Regions from separate parts of the Gymnodinialimonas sp. JB5-7 genome, predicted to be linked through region 2. Evidence: riboswitches for the same ligand, from Rfam matches in the RefSeq annotation. Region 2 holds a riboswitch; the other holds the start of a gene.

Region 1 (9,557 bases), 910 kb from region 2:
CAACAAAAAACCTGGGAGTATTTCAATGATCGCACGCATTTTGGGATCAACCGCGATTCTGGCGGGGCTTGGCCTGGCCGCGCCTGCCGCCGCTGACACGACGCTGAACATTCTGCACTTCAACGACTTCCACAGCCGTATCCAGCCGATCAACCGCTTTGACAGCACCTGTAGCGCCGAGGATGACGCGGCGGGCGAGTGCTTTGGCGGCATTGCGCGTCTGGCGACCGCTATCGAACAGATCCGGTCCGAGGAAGAGAATGTCGTCACGGTTGTCGGCGGGGATCTGTTTCAGGGCAGCCTGATGTACACGACCTTCAAGGGTGATGTGGAAATCGAGATGATGAACCGCATCGGTCTGGACGTGCTTGCCCTGGGCAATCACGAATTCGACGATGGTCCATCGAACCTGGCCCGCACGCTGGCCGAGGCCGACTTCCCCACGCTTCAGGGCAACCTCGACATCTCGCAATCCGGCGACCTGCCGGGCGAGTTGCTGAACGACACAGTCGTGCTTGAGGTGGGTGGTGTGCAGGTGGGCTTTGTCGGCTCGACCACGACCGACACCGTGGACATCGCATCGCCCGGTCCCGATATCATCTTCCAGGACGAGATCGACGCCATGCAGGCCGATGTGGACATGCTGCGCGAGCAGGGCGTCGACATCATCATCGCGGTGACGCATGTCGGCTATCTGCTGGATCAGCAGTTGGCGGCGGAAGTCTCGGGCCTTGATGCGGTCGTGGGCGGGCATTCGAACACCTATCTCAGCGCCTCAGACCCGGATCGGGATGGCGCTTACCCGACCATGGTGACCGGCCCGGACGGTGATTTCGTTCCGGTGGTCCAGGCCTATGCCTATGGCCGCTATCTCGGGAACCTCGAACTGACCTTCGATGACGCGGGCGATCTGATTTACGCAAGCGGCGACACGATGCTGCTGGATGCCTCTGTCGCGCCGGATGCCGAAATTGCGGAGCGGGTCGCGGAATTGACTGGCCCCATCGAGGAGGTCATGGCCGAAGTGGTCGGAGAAACCTCCGACCCGATCGAGGGCTCGCGCGAGGTGTGCCGGGCGATGGAATGCCCGATGGGCAATCTTGTCGCCGACGCGATGCTGGACCGCGTGGCAGGCCAGGGGATCGACGTGGCGATCCAGAATGGCGGCGGTTTGCGCGCGTCCATAGATGCGGGTGAAGTGACGATGGGCGAAGTGCTGACCGTGCTGCCGTTCCAGAACACGCTGGCGACGTTCGAGCTGACCGGTGCGGGCATCGTGGAAGCGCTGGAGAATGGCGTGAGTGCCGTAGAAGAAGGCGCGGGTCGTTTCCCGCAGGTCGCGGGCATGTCCTACACCTTTGACCTGAGCCAGGAGCCGGGCAGCCGGATTTCGGACGTGATGGTCGGCGGTGAGCCGATTGATCTGGAAGCCACCTATGGCGTTGTGTCCAACAACTACATGCGCGGGGGCGGCGACGGCTATTCCAGCTTCACCACCGCCGAAAACGCCTATGATTTCGGCCCCGGTCTGGAAGAGGTTGTGGCCACCTATCTGGGCGAGAATTCGCCCTACGCGCCCTACACCGACGGTCGCATCACGCAGGCGGAGTAATTCGCTAACCGCCTGAATTTTAGGCGAATTGAGCCGGCTCCATGCTAATGGGGCCGGTTTTTTGCTGCCATGCAGAAACTGCAAGGCGGGTTTCGAAAAAGGACGGCTGGTGGTTTGCGTTAGCGCTCACATATTGGGGTCACGTGAGACGAAACCAATCGAAGCAAAAGGAGCTGTACCATGGCCTCGATCCTCAACACGATCCGCACTGCCGCCCAAAAGCGTGCAGCCTATAACCGCACTGTCGCCGAGATCTCCGCCATGCCGGTGGACCTGGCAGTCGAAGACCTGGGGATCTTCCCCGGTGATGCGCACAAGATCGCTTACGCCACCGTTTACGGGCGCTAAGCCAAGGGGTTAGGGTCGGCCCATGTGTGGCCGTATGACGATGACCCATCCCACAGACGCGATGGCGCAGCTGTTCGAGGCTGCGCCAGCCAATGATCTACCTCAGCCGCCCACGTATAACTTGTGCCCGACACAGAGCGTGGGCGTTGTCGTATCTGGGGATCAAAGGCGCTCATATCGTCCGATGCGGTGGGGGTTCCTGCCGCATTGGTACAAGGCGATGAATGGCGGGCCGCTTTTGATCAACGCGCGGGCCGAGACGATTGCCGAAAAGCCCGCCTTCAAGGCCGCGGTGCGCGAGCGGAGGTGTTTGATTGCCGCCACAGGTTTCTATGAATGGACGAAGGATGCGGACGGCAATCGCCTGCCCTGGTACTTCTCGCGGCCTGGTGCCGAGCCGATGGTGTTTGCGGGCATCTGGCAGATGTGGGGCAAGGATGATCCGGTGCCGACCTGTGCGATCGTGACCACGGGCGCCAGCGAGTGGATGGCGGAGACCCATCACCGGGAGCCGGTCGTTTTGGCAGAGGGTGTTTGGGCCACCTGGCTGGGGGAGACAGGCGAGAAGGCCGCGCCGCTGATGCGGTCTGCGGCTGGACGGGTTACTATCAGCGTTGGCGGGTGGACCGGGCGGTGAATTCGAACCGGGCGAGTGGGCCGGAGTTGATTGAACCGATTTGAGTCTTTGATGCGCGCCTGATGGCGCGGTGGGGGCGCTGCCCCCGTCCTTCGGACTCCCCGAGGTATATTTGAAACAAGGAAGACAGGGTAGGTGCGAGACGATCCAGGCGCGCGGCATCCGGGAAGGCGCGCAGGTTAGCGGGCCGTGGCGAAGAGGGTGTCGGTGTTGAGGTGCAGGCGCAGGTAATCTGCGAGGGCGTCGAGCGTGGTCTCCACCGTGTGGTCGTAGTTGGTTGTGGCTTTCGGTGTTGAACTGGGCGAGCCAGGCGGCGCGGAATTGGTCGTCGCGGAAGAGGCCGTGGAGGTAGCTGCCGGTGATCTTGCCCGAGGCGCTGCGTGCGCCTTCGGGGTGGCCTGTCGATATGGGCGAAGGGGCGGGCGCGGTCGGGGCCTTGGGTCTCGCCGATATGGATCTCGTAGCCGCGCACGGGGAGATTGGTGCCGGCGTAGGTGGCGGTGACTTCGGTGAGGGTTTTCCTGGGTGTCATCGTGGTGGTGACGTCGAGGAGGCCCAGGCCCTGATCGCTGCCGGGCGCGCCTTCGATGCCGTCGGGATCGGCGATAGATTGGCCGAGCATCTGGTAGCCGCCGCAGATGCCGAGGACGTGTCCGCCGCGACGGATATGGGCCTGCGAGGTCGGTGTCCCAGCCTTGGGCACGGAGGAAGGCGAGGTCGCCGCGCGTGGATTTGGAGCCGGGGATCACGACGATGTCGGCGTCGCCGGGGATCGGCTGGCCCGCGTTCAGCATGGTGAGGCGGACGGACGGGCTCCTGGGCGAGCGGGTCCATATCATCGAAATTGGCGATGCGGCTGAGGCGCAGGCAGACGATGTGGAGGCCTTGTGCGCGGTTCGGCGTGGCGATGTCGAGGGCGTCTTCGGCGGGGAGTTTGTGGGCATCTTTGAACCACGGGATCACGCCGAAGCCGGGCCAGTCGGTGTGGGATTTGATGAGGTCGTAGCCGTCATCGAAGAGGCTGGGATCGCCTCGGAACTTGTTGATCATGAAGCCTTTTATGAGGGCAGCGTCAGCGGGGTCGATGACGGCCTGGGTGCCGACGATCTGGGCAATGACGCCGCCACGGTCAATGTCGCCGCAGAGGATGACGGGCGTGTCGGTGGCGCGGGCGAAGCCCATATTGGCGATGTCGCCGGGGCGCAGGTTGACCTCGGCCGGGGAGCCCGCGCCTTCGACGAGGATGAGGTCGTGTTGCGATTTGAGGCGTTTGAAGCTGTCGGTGACGGCTTCGAGGAGTTGGGGTTTGAGCTTGGTATAGTCGCGGGCTTTGACGGTGGTGAGGCGTTTGCCTTGGACGACGACCTGGGAGCCGGTGTCGGTTTCTGGCTTTAGGAGCACGGGGTTCATGTCGGTATGGGGTTCAAGGCCGGAGGCCAGGGCTTGCAGGGCCTGCGCGCGGCCGATTTCGCCGCCGTCGGACGTGACGGCGGCGTTGTTGGACATGTTCTGCGGTTTGAAGGGCGCGACGGAGAGGCCGTTCTGGCGCGCGATCCGGCAGAGGCCCGCGACGAGCATGGACTTGCCGACATTTGAGCCGGTGCCCTGAATCATGAGGGCGCGGGTCATGTGAGGGCCTGCGGCAGGCGGTGCCGAGTTGCGTCGGTGAAGTGGAAGACGCGCCAGCCGAGGGCGTTTGCGGCGTCGCAATTGGGCGCGTTGTCGTCGACGAGGAGGGTGTTTTCTGGGGCGACGCCGGACCATTCGGTGATGGTCTGGAAGTAGGCGGAGTCGGGCTTGGCGCGCTTTGAGGCGGCCCGAGGCGAAGACGTGTTCGACAAGCGCGGAGAAGCCCATTTCAGTCTCTGATATAGGCGGCGCGGCTGGCGGGGTTGTTGGTGCCGATGACGTGCCGCGCGGCGTGGGTTTTTAGGTGCGCGATGACCTCCGCATCGGGGTGGGCGTCTTTGGCGAACCAATAGGCGATGAAGGCGTCGGGCGTGATGTCGGTGGCTTGGGTTGCCAGCCATTCGGCGGAAACATCGACGAGTTCTTCCTCGCCCCGGATCACCGAGCGGATGCGGCCGGATTTGAAGATGTAGTCTTGCAGGCTTTCGAGGCTGAGGCCCAGATCGCGCCTCCAGATCGTCGGCCCAGATGAAGCGTCCATCAACGATGTTGCGGTTCAGGACGCCGTCGAAATCCCAGACGATCAGCTCAGGCGCCATGGTAGGGCTCGACCTTCGTGATATTGCCCTCCGCGTCGCGGTAGACCTTTTCGTCGGCGATGATGGTGACGGTCTCGCCGGTTTTGGAATAGGTCACGGTGTCGTCGTGGGAGCGGGTGCCGATCACGAGGTAGCGGCAGGGCGCCTGCGTTCGGTTTTCCAGATGGTGGCCGATGGGCACGCCCGCCTTGAAGGTGGCTGTATCGCCCTGGATCAGGTCGGTTTCCGCGTCGCCTTCGATCAGCGTTACGGTGCCGGAGAGGACGTGGATCATCTCATCCTCATTGGCGTGCCAATGGGTCTTGGAGGCGGCGGAGCCGGGGTAGAGGGTCTCGATGAAGGCGCCGAATTGGGTGAGGCCGCCGGCATCTGAGAGGAGTTCCGCGCGGTAGCGGCCGATCTCGTCCGCGCCTTCGTCGATTTTCGGGCTTTCGACCTTGGGCATCTTAGAACTCCACGCCTTTCTGCGCCTTCACGCCGTCGCGGAAGGGGTGCTTGATAAGGGTCATTTCGGTGACCAGATCGGCGGCCTCGATCAGTTCGGGCTTGGCGTTGCGGCCCGTGAGGCAGACATGGGTCATTTGCGGTTTCTGGTGGAGGAGGAAATCGACGACCTCGTCGATGTCGAGATAGTCGTAGCGGAGTGCGATGTTGATCTCGTCGAGCAGGACAAAGTCGATCTCGGGGTCGAGGATTTGCTCCTGCGCGATTTTCCATCCGTTCTGGGCGGCGGCGATGTCGCGTTCGCGGTCCTGGGTTTCCCAGGTGAAGCCTTCGCCCGAGACGAAGAAGCGGCATTCATCGGCGAAACGTTCGCGGAGGAAGGATTTCTCGCCGGTGTCCCAATTGCCCTTGATGAACTGGACCACGGCCACGCCCATCTGATGCTGGATCGCGCGCATGACCATGCCGAAGCCGGAGGAGGATTTGCCCTTGCCGGGGCCGGTATGGACCATGATCAGGCCCTTCTCCTCGGTCTTGGTCTCCATCATCTTGTCGCGGGCCGCCTTGATCTTTTTCATCTTCTCATTGTGGCGGGCGTTTTCATCGGCGTGTTCGGTCATGGCATCCTCCGGAGTTGCGCTAGGGGTGGCACCGGCGCGACCCGCCGTCAATGTCCTCGCCTTGTGATTGACAAGCCGGGCGGGGCGTGAGCAGTGTTTTCGCCGATGGTGCGCCGTTTGGCGCCGAAGAGGGAACGGGGTCAGATGCCCCGGCTGCCCCCGCAACTGTGAGTGGTTTGCTTTGTATCACATGGCCACTGGGCACTGCCCGGGAAGGCGATGCAAAGCGCGGGCCACAAGCCAGGAGACCTGCCATCGCATATGGGAACTTTTGATCCGGGCGGGGTGCCTCGGGCTTGGGGGATGGATGGATACCGAAAAGGCTCCGGTCGAGCTGCTGGTCTGCGTGAAATGCTTGCGCGGGGGCGAGGCGACCGAGGATGGCGAGCGGCCCGGCACGCGGCTGTATGAAGGGTTGCGCGCGGGCGGCATGCCTGAGGGCGTGACGCTGACGCCGGTGGAATGCCTACAGAATTGCGATTACGGATGCTCTGCCGTGATGCGGGGCGGGGCGGCGCGCTGGACCTATGTGTACGGAAACCTCGACGAGGGGTCGCAAATCGACCTTCTGCGCGACGGCATCGCGCTATACCGGGACGCGAGCGATGGGGTGATCCCGTGGCGGCAGCGGCCCGAACACTTCAAACGAAATTGCATTGCGCGCATCCCGCCGGTTGCCCCGGCTGCGCCGAAACTGGGGAGTAGAGACATGGGCGATTTGGCGAAACTGCCGGTGACGATTGTGACGGGGTTTCTGGGGTCTGGGAAGACGACGCTGATCGGCCAGCTGATGCAGAACCCCGGCGGGAAACGTCTGGCGATTGTTGTCAACGAGTTTGGCGATGTGGGTGTGGATGGCGAGATCCTGAAAGGGTGCGCCATTCCCGATTGCCCGGCGGAGAACATCATGGAGCTGGCGAACGGCTGCATCTGCTGCACCGTGGCCGATGATTTCATTCCGACGATTGAGGCGCTGATGAAGCTGGAGCCGCGGCCCGAGCATATCGTGATTGAGACGTCGGGTCTGGCGCTGCCGAAGCCGCTTTTGAAGGCGTTTGACTGGCCGGATATCCGCTCGAAGATCACCGTGGATGGCGTGATTGCTTTGGCCGATGCGGAGGCTGTGGCCGCGGGGCGGTTTGCGCCGGATGTGGCGCGTGTGGATGCGCAGCGGTTGGCGGATGAGTCGATTGATCACGAGACGCCTCTGAGCGAGGTGTTCGAGGATCAGATTTCCTGCGCGGATATTGTGTTGCTGACGAAGCCCGATTTGGCAGGGCCGGAGGGCGTAGCAAAGGCGCCGCGCGGTGATCGAGGCCGAAGCGCCCAGGGCTTTGCCGATTGTGGAGGTTGCGGAGGGGAAGGTTGATCCGCGGGTGATCCTTGGGCTGGAAGCGGCGGCGGAAGATGACATGGACGCGCGGCCCTCGCATCACGACGGGCATGACGACCATGAGCATGATGATTTCGAGAGCATCGTGGTGAACATCGCGCCTGTTGAGGATCCGGCGGAGTTGGTTGCGCGGATCGAGCGGCTGGCGAATGAGCAGAATATTCTGCGCGTGAAGGGCTATGCCGATGTCGCAGGCAAGCCGATGCGCCTGCTGGTGCAGGCGGTGGGCGCGCGCGTGCGGCACCAATATGACCAGCCTTGGGGCGAGCGGCCCCGTGATGGGTCGTCTGGTGGTGATTGCCGAGCATGACGACGTCGATGCGGCGGCGATCCGTGCGGTCCTGGCACCGGAACTGGCGGCTGCCGAGTAGCATGACATGCACGTCATCTTCCGCGAAAGCCATGGGTTAGAAGAGACCGAGACCCCACAGGATCTGGCGCAGACGCCCGCCGATCTTGTGGTGCTGTCGCTGTCGGATTCTGATCTGGGGGCCTTTGCGGAGGGGTGGAAGCGGTCTGGCGGGTGCGCTGCCAAGCCTGCGGCTCGCCAATATCGTGGCGCTGAAACATCCTTTGTCTGTCGACACTTACGTGGAGCAGACGCTGGAGGGCGCGAAGGGCATCCTGATCCGTTTGATCGGCGGAGTGCCCTATTGGCCCTATGGGTTGCAACAGATTGAGGCGCTGTGCCGAGCGCGTGGAATTGCGCTGGCCGTGCTGCCCGCCGATGGGCGCGAAGACAAGCGGCTCGGATGAGATCTCGACGCTGCCGGTGAGCACTCTGCGCCGGTTGCAGCATTTGTGTGATGCGGGCGGAGCGGTGGCCGCACAGGCGGCGTTGCAGCAGATGGCGCTGGCCTCGGGGCTTTACGCAGGGCCGGTGCAGGGTGCCAAGGGTGTGGCGCAGGTGGGCGGCTGGACGCCGGAGGACGCGGTGTGCTGCCCGGTGCTGGCGGGGGCTGACAAGCTGGTGCTGGTGACATTTTACCGCTCGTATCTGTTGGCCGCCGATCTCGCCCCGTTTGATGCGCTGTTCGGCGCGTTGCGGGCGCAGGGCTTCACGGTGATGGGCCTGTTTGCGCCGTCGCTGAAAGCGCCGGGCGCGGCGGAGTGGATGGCGCGGATGGTCGCGCATTTGCGGCCCGTGGCCGTGGTGAATGCGACATCGTTTTCGGGCAAGGGGGCGTCGGGGGCCTCTCCGCTTGATGCGGGAGACGTGCCGGTGTTCCAGGTGGCTTTGGCGACCTCGACCGAGGCGGCCTGGGCCGAGGCCGAACGCGGGCTTGTCGCCGGCTGATTTGGCGATGCATGTGGTTTTGCCGGAAGTGGATGGGCGGATTTTCGGTGGTGCTGTCAGCTTCAAGGAACCGCAGGCGCGGGACGAGGATTTGCAATTCGCGCGGTTTGTGCACCGGGCGAATGCGGGCCGGGTTGAGGCCGTGGCAAAGCGGGTTGCGGCTTGGCATCGGTTGGCGGTGTCCGAGCGGCGACGGGTGGCACTGGTTCTGAGCACTTATCCGGGACGGGAGTGGAACCTGGCGCATGCGGTTGGGTCTGGATGCGATTGCCTCGGCTGGGGCGATTTTGGAGGATTTGGGGGAAGACGGGCTGTCCGTCGATGATCTGCGCGGCGCGCGGATGGTCTGGCCGTTTGCGGAGTACAAGACGGCTTTGTCGCGCCTTCCCAAGGCTTTGCGCGATGATCTTGAAGCCGCATGGGGGGCTTGCGAGACGGACGCGGATGCGACCGAGGCGGGGCTGGCCCTACCGATCGTACAGCGTGGAAATGCGTGGGTCGCGCTACAGCCCGAGCGCGGCAATCCAAAGCTGCGCGATGCCGAATATCACGACCTCGCCCGCGTGCCACGCCATGGTTATGTGGCGTTTTACCTGTGGATGCAGGCGCATACCGACGCGCTGATCCATATTGGGGCCCATGGCACGCTGGAATGGTTGCCGGGCAAGTCGGTGGCGTTGTCCGAGGCGTGTTGGCCCGAGGCGCTGACCGGCGATTTGCCGGTGATCTATCCGTTCATCGTGAACGATCCGGGTGAGGCCGCGCAGGCCAAGCGGCGCATCGGGGCGGTAACGTTGGGCCACATCCCGCCGCCTCTGCGGGCGTCCGAGACGCCGACACGGTTGGTGCGGTTGGAGGCGCTCTTGGATGAGTTCTCGAACGCGGACGGGCTGGACCCGAAGCGGCGCGACCGGCTGCAGGAGGATATCCGCGCGGAGGCGCAGGCGCTTGGGGTCGGAGGACGATCTTGGGCTGGAC
Region 2 (9,557 bases):
ACCCGTCCTCGACCGCGCACCATTTCGGCAAATCCATTGTTTTCGGCAGCGGGGGCCACGCAGACAAAAACCTCTCCAGGGCGGCCGGTTCGATCTGCGCAACCTTCCCCGACGAAAGCAGGAAATGCGACGGACGCACATCGCGCGACAGTGGGGTTTGGTTGCGGGCAACGCCAAAGCTGTTCGGGTGCCACACCCACCGTAAAGGCGCAGGCAAAGGGGGCACGTGATCGCTGTGAAGATAAGGACAAAGCACATGATGGCGGTCGATGAAGCGTCCACCATGCCCCCAGGTGCTTCCCTCGATCAGAATAGCCAAAGCCGTGAAATACGGCACCTCACTGACCGCCGCAAAGCCGCCGGTCATCTGCCCCTGGCTTTGGCGGTTGCTAAAGCCGAAATAAGCGAAGTGTTTTCCATCAGGCGACAGATCGCATTTCGCCTCGTAGACGCGGTGCTTGACCCATTGCCCGTCTTGGAAAGTGTCTGCCTTGGTGTTCCAGGCAATCATCCGGACATGTTGCGTTGGACCCCGCCGCAAAATGACGGCGCGCGGTTTCTCAGACGCGAAATATATGTCCAGACGACAGGGCGGACGGACGCTCACCGCCAATCTCCCGCCGCGGCCTGCCAAAGTGTCAGCACTGAAACCGCTGCGGTGTCTGCGCGCAAAATGCGCGGACCCAAAGCCACGGGCACAACCTGCTCCATTCCGCGCAACCGCGCCCGTTCAGTTTCCGCGAACCCACCCTCCGGGCCCACCAAGATCGCCGCAGGCGGCGCTGCATCTGCAAGAACAGCCGTCGGGCCGGAGGACGGACCAGCCAAGCCCTCATCCGCAAAAACCAGCGCGCGGGCATCCCATGCGTCCAACACCTTTGTCAGGGGTTGAAGCTCCACCACCTCAGGCACAAAGACCGCGCCGCATTGTTCGGCGGCTTCCACCGCATGGGCCTGCAGTCGATCCTGCCGGATCCGCTCGGCGTTCGTGAACTCCGTCTGCACCGGCAAGATCCGTCGCACCCCCAGCTCCACCGCCTTTTCAACAATGAAGTCCGTCCGCGTCTTCTTGATCGGCGCAAACAGAAGCCAAAGGTCGGGCGGATCACTCTGTTCGCTCACACGCTCCACACAAACCGCTTCACCGGCTCGTTTGCCTGCCGCAACAACCTCTCCACGCCATTCGCCGTCCCGTCCGTTGAACAGCGCCAGCATCGCGCCTTCGCGCAGGCGCATGACGTTGAACAGGTAATTTGCATGGTCCCGTGACAGGGCGACACGCTCGCCCTCCCCCAAAGGCTGGTCTACAAAGAGGCGTATTTTCGGGCGCACAGGCATGGAGCGAACCCTATGAGCGAGACCGAGCAGGGACAAGTCGCTGACGCCGTGAGCGGGAATTGGGTGGACAAATACGCTCCCGCACCGGCACGCCCCTACCTGCGGCTCAGCCGTGCAGACCGCCCTATTGGCACTTGGCTTTTGCTGCTGCCCTGCTGGTGGGGCCTTTTACTGGCCCTCTCCCATTCCGGGCGCACACCCACGCTCTACGATGTCTGGATCTTCTTCGGCTGCGCCATCGGCGCTTTCCTGATGCGGGGGCGGGCTGCACCTGGAACGACATCACCGACCGCGACTTTGACGGGTCGGTCGCGCGCACGGCCTCGCGCCCTATCCCGTCGGGCCAGGTCAGCGTGAAACAAGCGCTGGCATGGGCCGTGGCGCAATCCTTGTTCGCCTTCCTGATCCTCATCACCTTCAATTGGGCCGCGATCCTACTGGGCGTCATCGCCCTGATCCCCGTCGCCATCTATCCCTTCGCGAAACGCATTACCTGGTGGCCGCAGGTGTTCCTAGGCATCGCCTTCAACTGGGGCGCGCTGCTGGCTTGGACGGCCCATACCGGCAGCCTCTCGCTCGCCCCTGTCCTGCTGTATCTGGGCGGCATCGCCTGGACGCTATTTTATGACACGATCTACGCGCACCAGGATCGCGAGGACGACGCGCTGATCGGCATCAAATCCACCGCGCGGCTCTTTGGCGAGAACACGAAAACCTGGCTCCGCGGTTTTCTGGCTGCAACCGTCGGCCTGATCGGCGCTGCCATCCTTGTGGCGCTTGTCCCCGGCGGAAATTTCCTGGCGCTCATCATCGCGCTGGCCGGGGTCTGGGCAATGGGCTGGCACCTGTCATGGCAGTTGGTCCGCTTGAAGATCGATGATGCGGAATTGTGTCTGAAACTCTTCCGCTCCAACCGTGATGCGGGCCTGATCCCCGCGCTGTTTTTCGCCGTTGCGCTCTTCGTCTGATTGAAAGCCCGCGCTGGACAGGCTAGGGCTAAGGGATAAAGGCCCCGAGCAGGGAAACCGGGTACAACGCCCATGTCGATATCCGAACGCATATCCGCACTGGTCGGGCCAGCCTCCTTCGTGGTGGCGGGCGGGCTCTCTGTTGGCGTCGCCATCTTTGCGGCTCTGGTGATTGAGCGGCGTACCGAAGAAGACATCGGTACCGCGCTGGAAGCCGATGGGATCACTTGGGTCGAAGTGTCCGCCAATGGTCTGCAGGTGTTCCTCGATGGCGAGGCCCCGGATGAGGCCGCCCGGTTCCGTGCCCAAACGCGGGCGTCGGCGATTATCGACGCGGACCGCGTCGTCAACCGCCTCGACGTTGCCGCACAGGACTTTTCCGCGCCCCCGCGCTTTTCGCTCGACATGTTGCGCAACGGCGATGGGATCCAGTTGATTGGCCTGATCCCCGCACCCGAAGGCGATGAAGCCTTCGCCGTCGCCGAAGCCATCGCGGATATCGCGGGCGAGGCGGACGTTGTGAACATGATCGAAACCGCAGAAATGGCAGCGCCCGATACCTGGGCCGACGCGTTGGCCTTTGGTCTACGCGCACTGCAAACATTGCCGCGATCGAAAGTGACGGTTCTAGCGGATCGTGTGGAAATTGAAGCGGTCGGTGAGACGCGCGAAGAACGGGCGGAGTTCATCGCGCGCCTCCAGCAAAACCAACCGGAAGGCGTGCAGGTCGTGTTGGATATCTCGGCCCCGCGCCCCGTCATCACACCCTTTGCGCTTCGGTTTGTGCGGGACGAAGACGGCGGACGGTTTGAGACCTGCACCGCTGACACAACGCAAACGCGCGATCAGATCGTCGCCGCAGGACGGGCAGCCGGGGCAACTGGGACCGTCCCCTGCACGATCGGGCTTGGCGTGCCATCCCCGTCTTGGGGCGATGCTGTCGAAACGGCGCTGGAGGCCCTGGCAGAGCTTGGCACAGGCAGCGTGACCTTCTCAGACGCGGACGTCACGCTGATCGCGGCGGAGCGGACCGAGCAAGACCATTTCGATACCGTCGTCGGGGAATTGGGCGCAGCCCTGCCTGACCTCTTCTCCCTTCAAGCCGTGCTGCCAGAGCCAGAAACCCTTGCAAGCACCGGACCCGCACGGTTCACCGCAACGCTGGATCCGGATACGGGCGCACGTCTGCGCGGCCGCTTGCCAGACGGGGCCATCGGCGCTTCGGTCCAGACCTTTGCCACCGCTCTGTTCGGGGCCGACCGGACTGATGTAGCGACACGCTCGGTCACGGACCTGCCGCAGGGCTGGTCCGTGCGCGTCATGGCAGGCCTGAACGCCTTGTCAGAATTGAACTCAGGGCAATTGACGGTCGAGCCTGACACCTTGCGTCTGACCGGCGAAACCGGTGATCAAGAGATGGTCTCGCAACTCACACGCATGTTGTCGGAAGATTTGGGGCAAGGCGCGAATTTCCAGCTCGACGTGAGTTATGTCGAAGCCCTGGATCCGATTGCCTCGCAACCGACCGATGAGGAATGCGTTGCACGTATCCGCGCTATTCAGGATGAGACAAAGATCACCTTTGATCCCGGATCGACTGAGATCAATGAAACGGCCGGGCGCGTGCTGGACCAGATTGCCGAAGTCCTTCCGGATTGCTTGCACGTCCGCATGGAAATTGGCGGACACACAGACGCGCAGGGCGGCGAGACGATGAACCTCAACCTCAGCCAGGCACGCGCCGATGCCGTTTTGAACGGCCTTCTTGCGCGCGGCATCCTGATCTCGAACCTGACGGCCCAAGGCTATGGCGAAAGCCAACCCATTGCCGACAACGAGACGGAGGAGGGTCGCGAACAAAACCGTCGGATCGAATTCCGGCTTCTGGCCTCCGCCGAAGTTGCCGGGCTTGCGGCCGGTGAAGACGACCAACCGCGCACACGTGCGGGCATTCTGGCACAAGGCGCGATCGCCGACTGGCCGTTCGAGGCCCGCCCCTGCCCCGCCCCGACGTGGACGGCGAGAATTAAGACGAAAGCAGCAGCCCCATGAACCGCCTCGAATTCATCATCGCAATCGCCATTATCCTCTTCGTCGCCTTCGCGCTGGGATGGCTGGCGCATTGGCTGGTTACGCGGTTCAACCAGGTGTCCTCCGCCGATCTGGGTGAAATGGAGAACCTGGCGCGCGCATTGCATGACGCGGAAGAAACCCGGGATCAGGCAATTGCCTATCTCCAGCAACGGGAGGGCGAGTTGACCAATCAGCTGAGCCAGACCGAGGCTGAACTGCGCGCCGCCATGGAAGGGCTTCGCGAAGCCCGGACGGAAGCGGAAGAGCTTCGCACATATGTGGAAAGCGTCAACCAGGGCAATTGAACGCCTGAAAGGGATTGCGCCGACTTCGTCGTCGCCGGGGGCCGCGCGCGCCTCCGGCGCGCGCGGCAGGGTACATCCACGATACCATCGCTCGACTTGGTGAGGTTGATTGGGGGCGCTGCCCCGTCGCCACGGCGACTCCCCGGCATATTTTCAGAACAAAGAAGGGCGGGCGAGGGCTACCACCGATTAAGGGCGTCTTCGTCTTCATCCTTGGCGGCGACCCAATCCGCACCGCGCGCCGTGATCTCGCGTTTCCAGAATGGCGCGCGGGACTTGAGGTAATCCATCAGGAAATCCGCGGCCTCAAATGCATCGCGTCGATGTGGCGCGGCGGTTGCAACCATCATGATGGTCTCACCGGGGCTGAGGCGCCCGTAGCGGTGGATGATCACCGCGTCGATCAGCCTGAACCGATCCATTGCCTGCGCCCGGATGTCGCCCAGGGCCTTTTCCGTCATACCAGGATAGTGCTCGATCTCCATCGCCTGAAGATCACCCTCACTCACGTCACGCGTAATGCCTGTGAAAGTGACAATGGCGCCGGAACCATCGACGCGCTGCGAGAAGGCGGAAAGGACGGCTCCCGGATCAAACGCGCGGTCACTGACGTCGATGCTCATCCTTCATCCCCCGGTCATGGGCGGGAAAAAGGCAACTTCCTTGGCGCCTGCAATCGACGCATCAAATGGCACAAGCTCCTGATCCACGGCCGCACGAATAGCGTTGGTGTCGGAGAATGCGAAGGCGTGCGCATCGGACAGCGCTTTGAGGTCTTCGATCAGGTCGGCCACCGTTTCGGCGCGCGTCTCAACCGTCTCATGACCGGTACCAATGCGCTCGCGGAGCCAGGCGAAGTAGCGAATATCCATTACTGGGGCTCCTTCAGGAAGGGACGGGCCTTCTGGAAATAATCCCATCCGGTGAGCGCTGTCAGCAGTGCGGACAGCCACAGCAAAGCGACCCCCAGAAGTTCGCTCCACTGGTAGCCAACGAAGATCCAACGCAAGTTGAATTCATCCTCCACCGTTCCCGCGAGGATGCCTTCAATCAGGCCCGCATCCATGCCGACCGACAGCGCCCAAAGGTAGTGGGCGAAGAGGCCGAAGCAGAACAGGAAGCCTATGGCGAACATCTGGACCGTGGTTTTCCATTTCGCGAGCTTTGTCACCTTCAACTCCTTCGCCGAAGCGCCAAGGAATTCGCGGAGGCCCGAGACAAAAATCTCACGGAACAGGATCACGAGGATCGGGATCAGGAAGATGGGTTTCAGGGCCAGACTGCCCGCCGCGAAATCGACGCCATAAAGGGCCAGAAGGACAGCGAGCGCGATCACCACCATGGCCTTGTCGGCAATCGGATCGAGCATCGCGCCGAACCGGGTTTCCTGGCCCCATCTGCGCGCCAGAAGGCCGTCGAGATAGTCCGTAAGTGACGCCGACATGAAGAGGATCAGGGCCACCCAATCGGAAAAGGGACGCGGCAGCAAAAGGAAGACAAGACCCACCATCGGCGCCGCGATGAGGCGCACGAGGGTCAAAATATTGGGCAGGGTCCAGCGCATGGGCCCTTGTTAGCCGGGATACGAGGCCGGGGCCAGAGGGGGCGGGCGCACGGCGGCGTGCTCACGCGTGAGCAAGGGGGTTAAGGCTTTGAAAGGGAACGGAATTGTGGATTTTGTTTACGTTTTGTTAAGGGATCGAGGATCGTACGAACCCTATCCCTTCTTGCCCTCAATCAGCGCAACCAAATCGGGAGCCGTTTGCCGTAACGGTGCGCAAAGGGCGACACGATCGCTCGCATCGCAGTGGTCGCTTGCCCCGAAAGAGAGCGCCGCATCCCTCAAAGCGGCACAGGCTTTATCCCAGGGGGCCGCAAGAAACTGCGTGCCATCCGTCTCTTGGTGATACGCCCGTTCCCCATCAACCCTACCCGCGCGGTCGAACACGGCCCGCGACATCAGCAGGAGGCCCGACCTTATGGGCGCGTCGCCGACCGTTCGGCCAATGCTCAAAACATCTTCGAAACCTTCAGAGAGCACATCCCTGACAATGCCGTTTTGCGTCATCCAGCTTTGCCAGACCCTGGCGATACGGTCCGGCGCTTCGGTTGTGTTGTCGAGGATAACCCCGGGTGCCAAGTGGTTTTGCAACCCTCATCAAACCGTTGCGTGCGAAGCAGCGCCACTTAGCCAGCCGTCTGAGGAATTGGCGTTGATCCACTGTGCCAGCCCCACGTTGATGCCGGTGAACCTCTTCAATGCCACCGCCCGCCATGGTCACGCGCCAAGCGCTAACCGAACCAGCGCGCCCAACCATCACTTGTTGGCATTTCCCCGATCTCGCCAATTCTATTGCAAGCCTCACGGAATCAACCTACGCGTTACCCAGCAATTGGTCCCACGCCTTGTGGGTTAATAGGGAACATGGTGCGGCGCTGTCGATAGGTGCCAAGTCCGTGACTGCCCCCGCAACTGTAAGCGGTGAGCGCGTTGCATCAGGTCACTGGGTCCGCCCCGGGAAGGCCGCAAATGCGCCCAGACCCGCAAAGTCAGGAGACCTGCCTGTTGCTCGATCCAACCGTAACCCGGGCGGGGCGCCCGGTGGAGGAGACAGGTATGGCACATACGGCACGCGCCGCAGACCGATCCGGTTCCCCGATGCCCCCGCATATGCGCGGAGGGCGACATGCGCCGGACCACACCCAATCATCGCATCTCGGTTTGCACATCCTGTACCCACACGGGCAGCCCGTGCCAGCCGGGATATGACCTGATCAAACGCCTCCGCGCGGCGATTGATGCAGCCGGTGACGCCATCCCTGAGGCATTCGAGATTTCGGGTGTCGCCTGCATGGCGGGCTGCGACCGCCCGTGCACCGTCGCCTATCATGGCACGCGCAAGGCGACCTATCTGTTCGGCGACATTGATGCCGACGCGGACATCGACGACCTTGTCGCCTTTGCGCGCCAATATGCCGTGTTGCATGACGGATGGTGCAGTTCAGTCGACAGGCCCGGCAAATTGCGCCGCACCGCACTCGCCCGTGTTCCTGCAGCCATGACGATCGTTGAGCACAGCCCGGAGCCGGTCCAATGAGCGCGGCGGAACTGGTTGTCGAAAACGCCTCATGGGCGTCGCGCGGGACGGAAGGATTTTCGCTGCACGCCACCAGCTTCACCGTTGCGGCCGGTCGGCTGTTGGGCATCGTCGGGCCAAACGGGGCGGGTAAGTCGAGCCTGTTGCGGCTGCTTTATCGCTACAACATGCCCGCCACGGGCCGGATCATGGTTGGGGGCGACGACATCTGGGCGATGCCGCCTCGCAAAGCCGCACAGAAGATTGCTGCCGTTCTGCAGGAACACCCCACCGACTTTGCGCTGACGGTTGGCGAAATCGTTGCCTTGGGGCGCGTGCCCCATCGCGCTGGCTTCAGCGCAGGCGGTGCGGCAGAGAACGAGATTGTCGAAGCGGCGCTTCTGAAACTCGATCTTGCGCACTTGGCGTTTCGCCAAATGGGGACACTTTCCGGGGGTGAACGGCAGCGGGTCATGGTTGCCCGTGCGCTGGCACAGGAACCACAGGTGCTGATCCTGGACGAGCCGACAAATCACCTCGATATCCGCCATCAGCTTGAAGTGCTCGATCTGATCCGAAACCTCGACCTGACGGTCGTGACCAGCCTGCACGATCTGAACCTTGCCGCCGGCCTGTGCGACGACCTTCTGATCCTCAAACAGGGCAAGACACTGGCCTGCGGCACCCCAGCCGAGGTGCTGACCGAAGACCTTGTGACCAACGCGTTCCGGGTCGACGCGCGGGCCGATTGGCTCAACCGTTCGGACACGCGGCACTTCACCTTCCATTTGCAAAACGAAAGGTCCCCCTGCAATGAAAACGCTCACCTTATCGGCAGCCTTCAGCCTCATAGGGACGGTCGCCCTGGCGCAGACAACCGTTCAATCCTGCGAAAGGGAGGTCACATTCGACAGCGTGCCTCAGGCCGCGATTTCCAACGATGTGAACCTGACCGAGATGATGCTGGTCCTGGGGCTGACCGACCACATGATCGGCTACACCGGCGTTTCCGGCTGGAACAAGCTGGAGCCTGAAATCCGTGAAGGCGTGGAAGAGCTGCCAGAACTGTCCGAGCGTTACCCCTCGCTTGAGGTGCTGGCCGGGGCCGATGCGGATTTCTTCTTTGCCGGTTGGAACTACGGCATGCGCGTCGGCGGTGAAGTGACGCCCGAGACGCTCGAACGGTTCGGCATCAACGTCTACGAGCTCAGCGAAAGCTGCATTCATGTCGGCGTGGAGCAGGAGGTCACACTCGATCTGATGTACAACGATCTGCGCAACCTGGGCGCCATCTTCGGCGTCGAAGACCGTGCGGAGGAATTGATCGCGGGGTATGAGGCGGAACTGGCCGCGATCATCGCAGGCCTCGATACCGATGGCGACGCACCCCGGGTGTTTGTCTACGATAGTGGCGAAGACGCGCCCTTCACCGCGGGCCACTTTGCCATCCCGACCGCGATGATTGAAGCGGCCGGGGGCGTGAACATCATGGATGATTTCCGCGAAAGCTGGGGCACGGTCAGCTGGGAAGCGGTGGTAGAGCGGGACCCGGAGGTCATCATCATCGTGAACTATGGCGAAGTGACCGCAGACCAGAAGATGGACTTCCTGCGCACCAACCCGGCCCTGTCGGGCATCAGCGCCGTTCAGAACAACCGCTTCGTGGTTCTGGAATATGTCGAAGCCACGCCAGGCCCACGCAACATCGACGCCGTGGCCCGCCTGGCCGAGGCCTTCTGGCCGGAATGAGCGTGACGTCCAGAGATCGTGCCCTAGGGCGGAGGGGCAATTTGCCC

What was found. Region 2 has a riboswitch for cobalamin ahead of ACZ1HK_RS16290 (DUF1636 family protein). Riboswitches for the same ligand answer to the same signal wherever they lie in the genome.
Region 1: linked by a shared signal. The riboswitch ahead of ACZ1HK_RS21290 (DUF1636 family protein) and the one ahead of ACZ1HK_RS16290 (DUF1636 family protein) in region 2 are both predicted to bind cobalamin.

What each region holds. Positions count from the first base shown of each region.
Region 1 is NZ_JBVFUX010000012.1:2,463,110-2,472,666, forward strand. Features, by position in the region: gene ACZ1HK_RS21250 (bifunctional metallophosphatase/5'-nucleotidase) at 26-1,612, shown strand; gene ACZ1HK_RS21255 (hypothetical protein) at 1,793-1,960, shown strand; gene ACZ1HK_RS21260 (SOS response-associated peptidase) at 2,001-2,597, shown strand; partial or broken gene ACZ1HK_RS21265 (cobyric acid synthase) at 2,777-4,226, opposite strand; gene ACZ1HK_RS21270 (HAD-IA family hydrolase) at 4,223-4,438, opposite strand; gene ACZ1HK_RS21275 (hypothetical protein) at 4,456-4,767, opposite strand; gene ACZ1HK_RS21280 (cupin domain-containing protein) at 4,815-5,270, opposite strand; gene cobO (cob(I)yrinic acid a,c-diamide adenosyltransferase) at 5,272-5,889, opposite strand; cobalamin riboswitch at 5,979-6,160, shown strand; partial or broken gene ACZ1HK_RS21290 (DUF1636 family protein) at 6,197-6,550, shown strand; partial or broken gene cobW (cobalamin biosynthesis protein CobW) at 6,599-7,653, shown strand; partial or broken gene cobN (cobaltochelatase subunit CobN) at 7,660-9,557, shown strand, end outside.
Region 2 is NZ_JBVFUX010000012.1:1,550,571-1,560,127, reverse strand. Features, by position in the region: gene ACZ1HK_RS16335 (hypothetical protein) at 1-511, opposite strand, end outside; gene ACZ1HK_RS16330 (16S rRNA (uracil(1498)-N(3))-methyltransferase) at 604-1,338, opposite strand; partial or broken gene ubiA (4-hydroxybenzoate octaprenyltransferase) at 1,351-2,306, shown strand; gene ACZ1HK_RS16320 (OmpA family protein) at 2,379-4,358, shown strand; gene ACZ1HK_RS16315 (hypothetical protein) at 4,355-4,684, shown strand; gene ACZ1HK_RS16310 (molybdenum cofactor biosynthesis protein MoaE) at 4,864-5,307, opposite strand; gene moaD (molybdopterin converting factor subunit 1) at 5,311-5,556, opposite strand; gene pgsA (CDP-diacylglycerol--glycerol-3-phosphate 3-phosphatidyltransferase) at 5,556-6,248, opposite strand; gene ACZ1HK_RS16295 (hypothetical protein) at 6,402-6,824, opposite strand; cobalamin riboswitch at 7,062-7,265, shown strand; gene ACZ1HK_RS16290 (DUF1636 family protein) at 7,372-7,782, shown strand; gene ACZ1HK_RS16285 (ABC transporter ATP-binding protein) at 7,779-8,795, shown strand; gene ACZ1HK_RS16280 (ABC transporter substrate-binding protein) at 8,749-9,510, shown strand.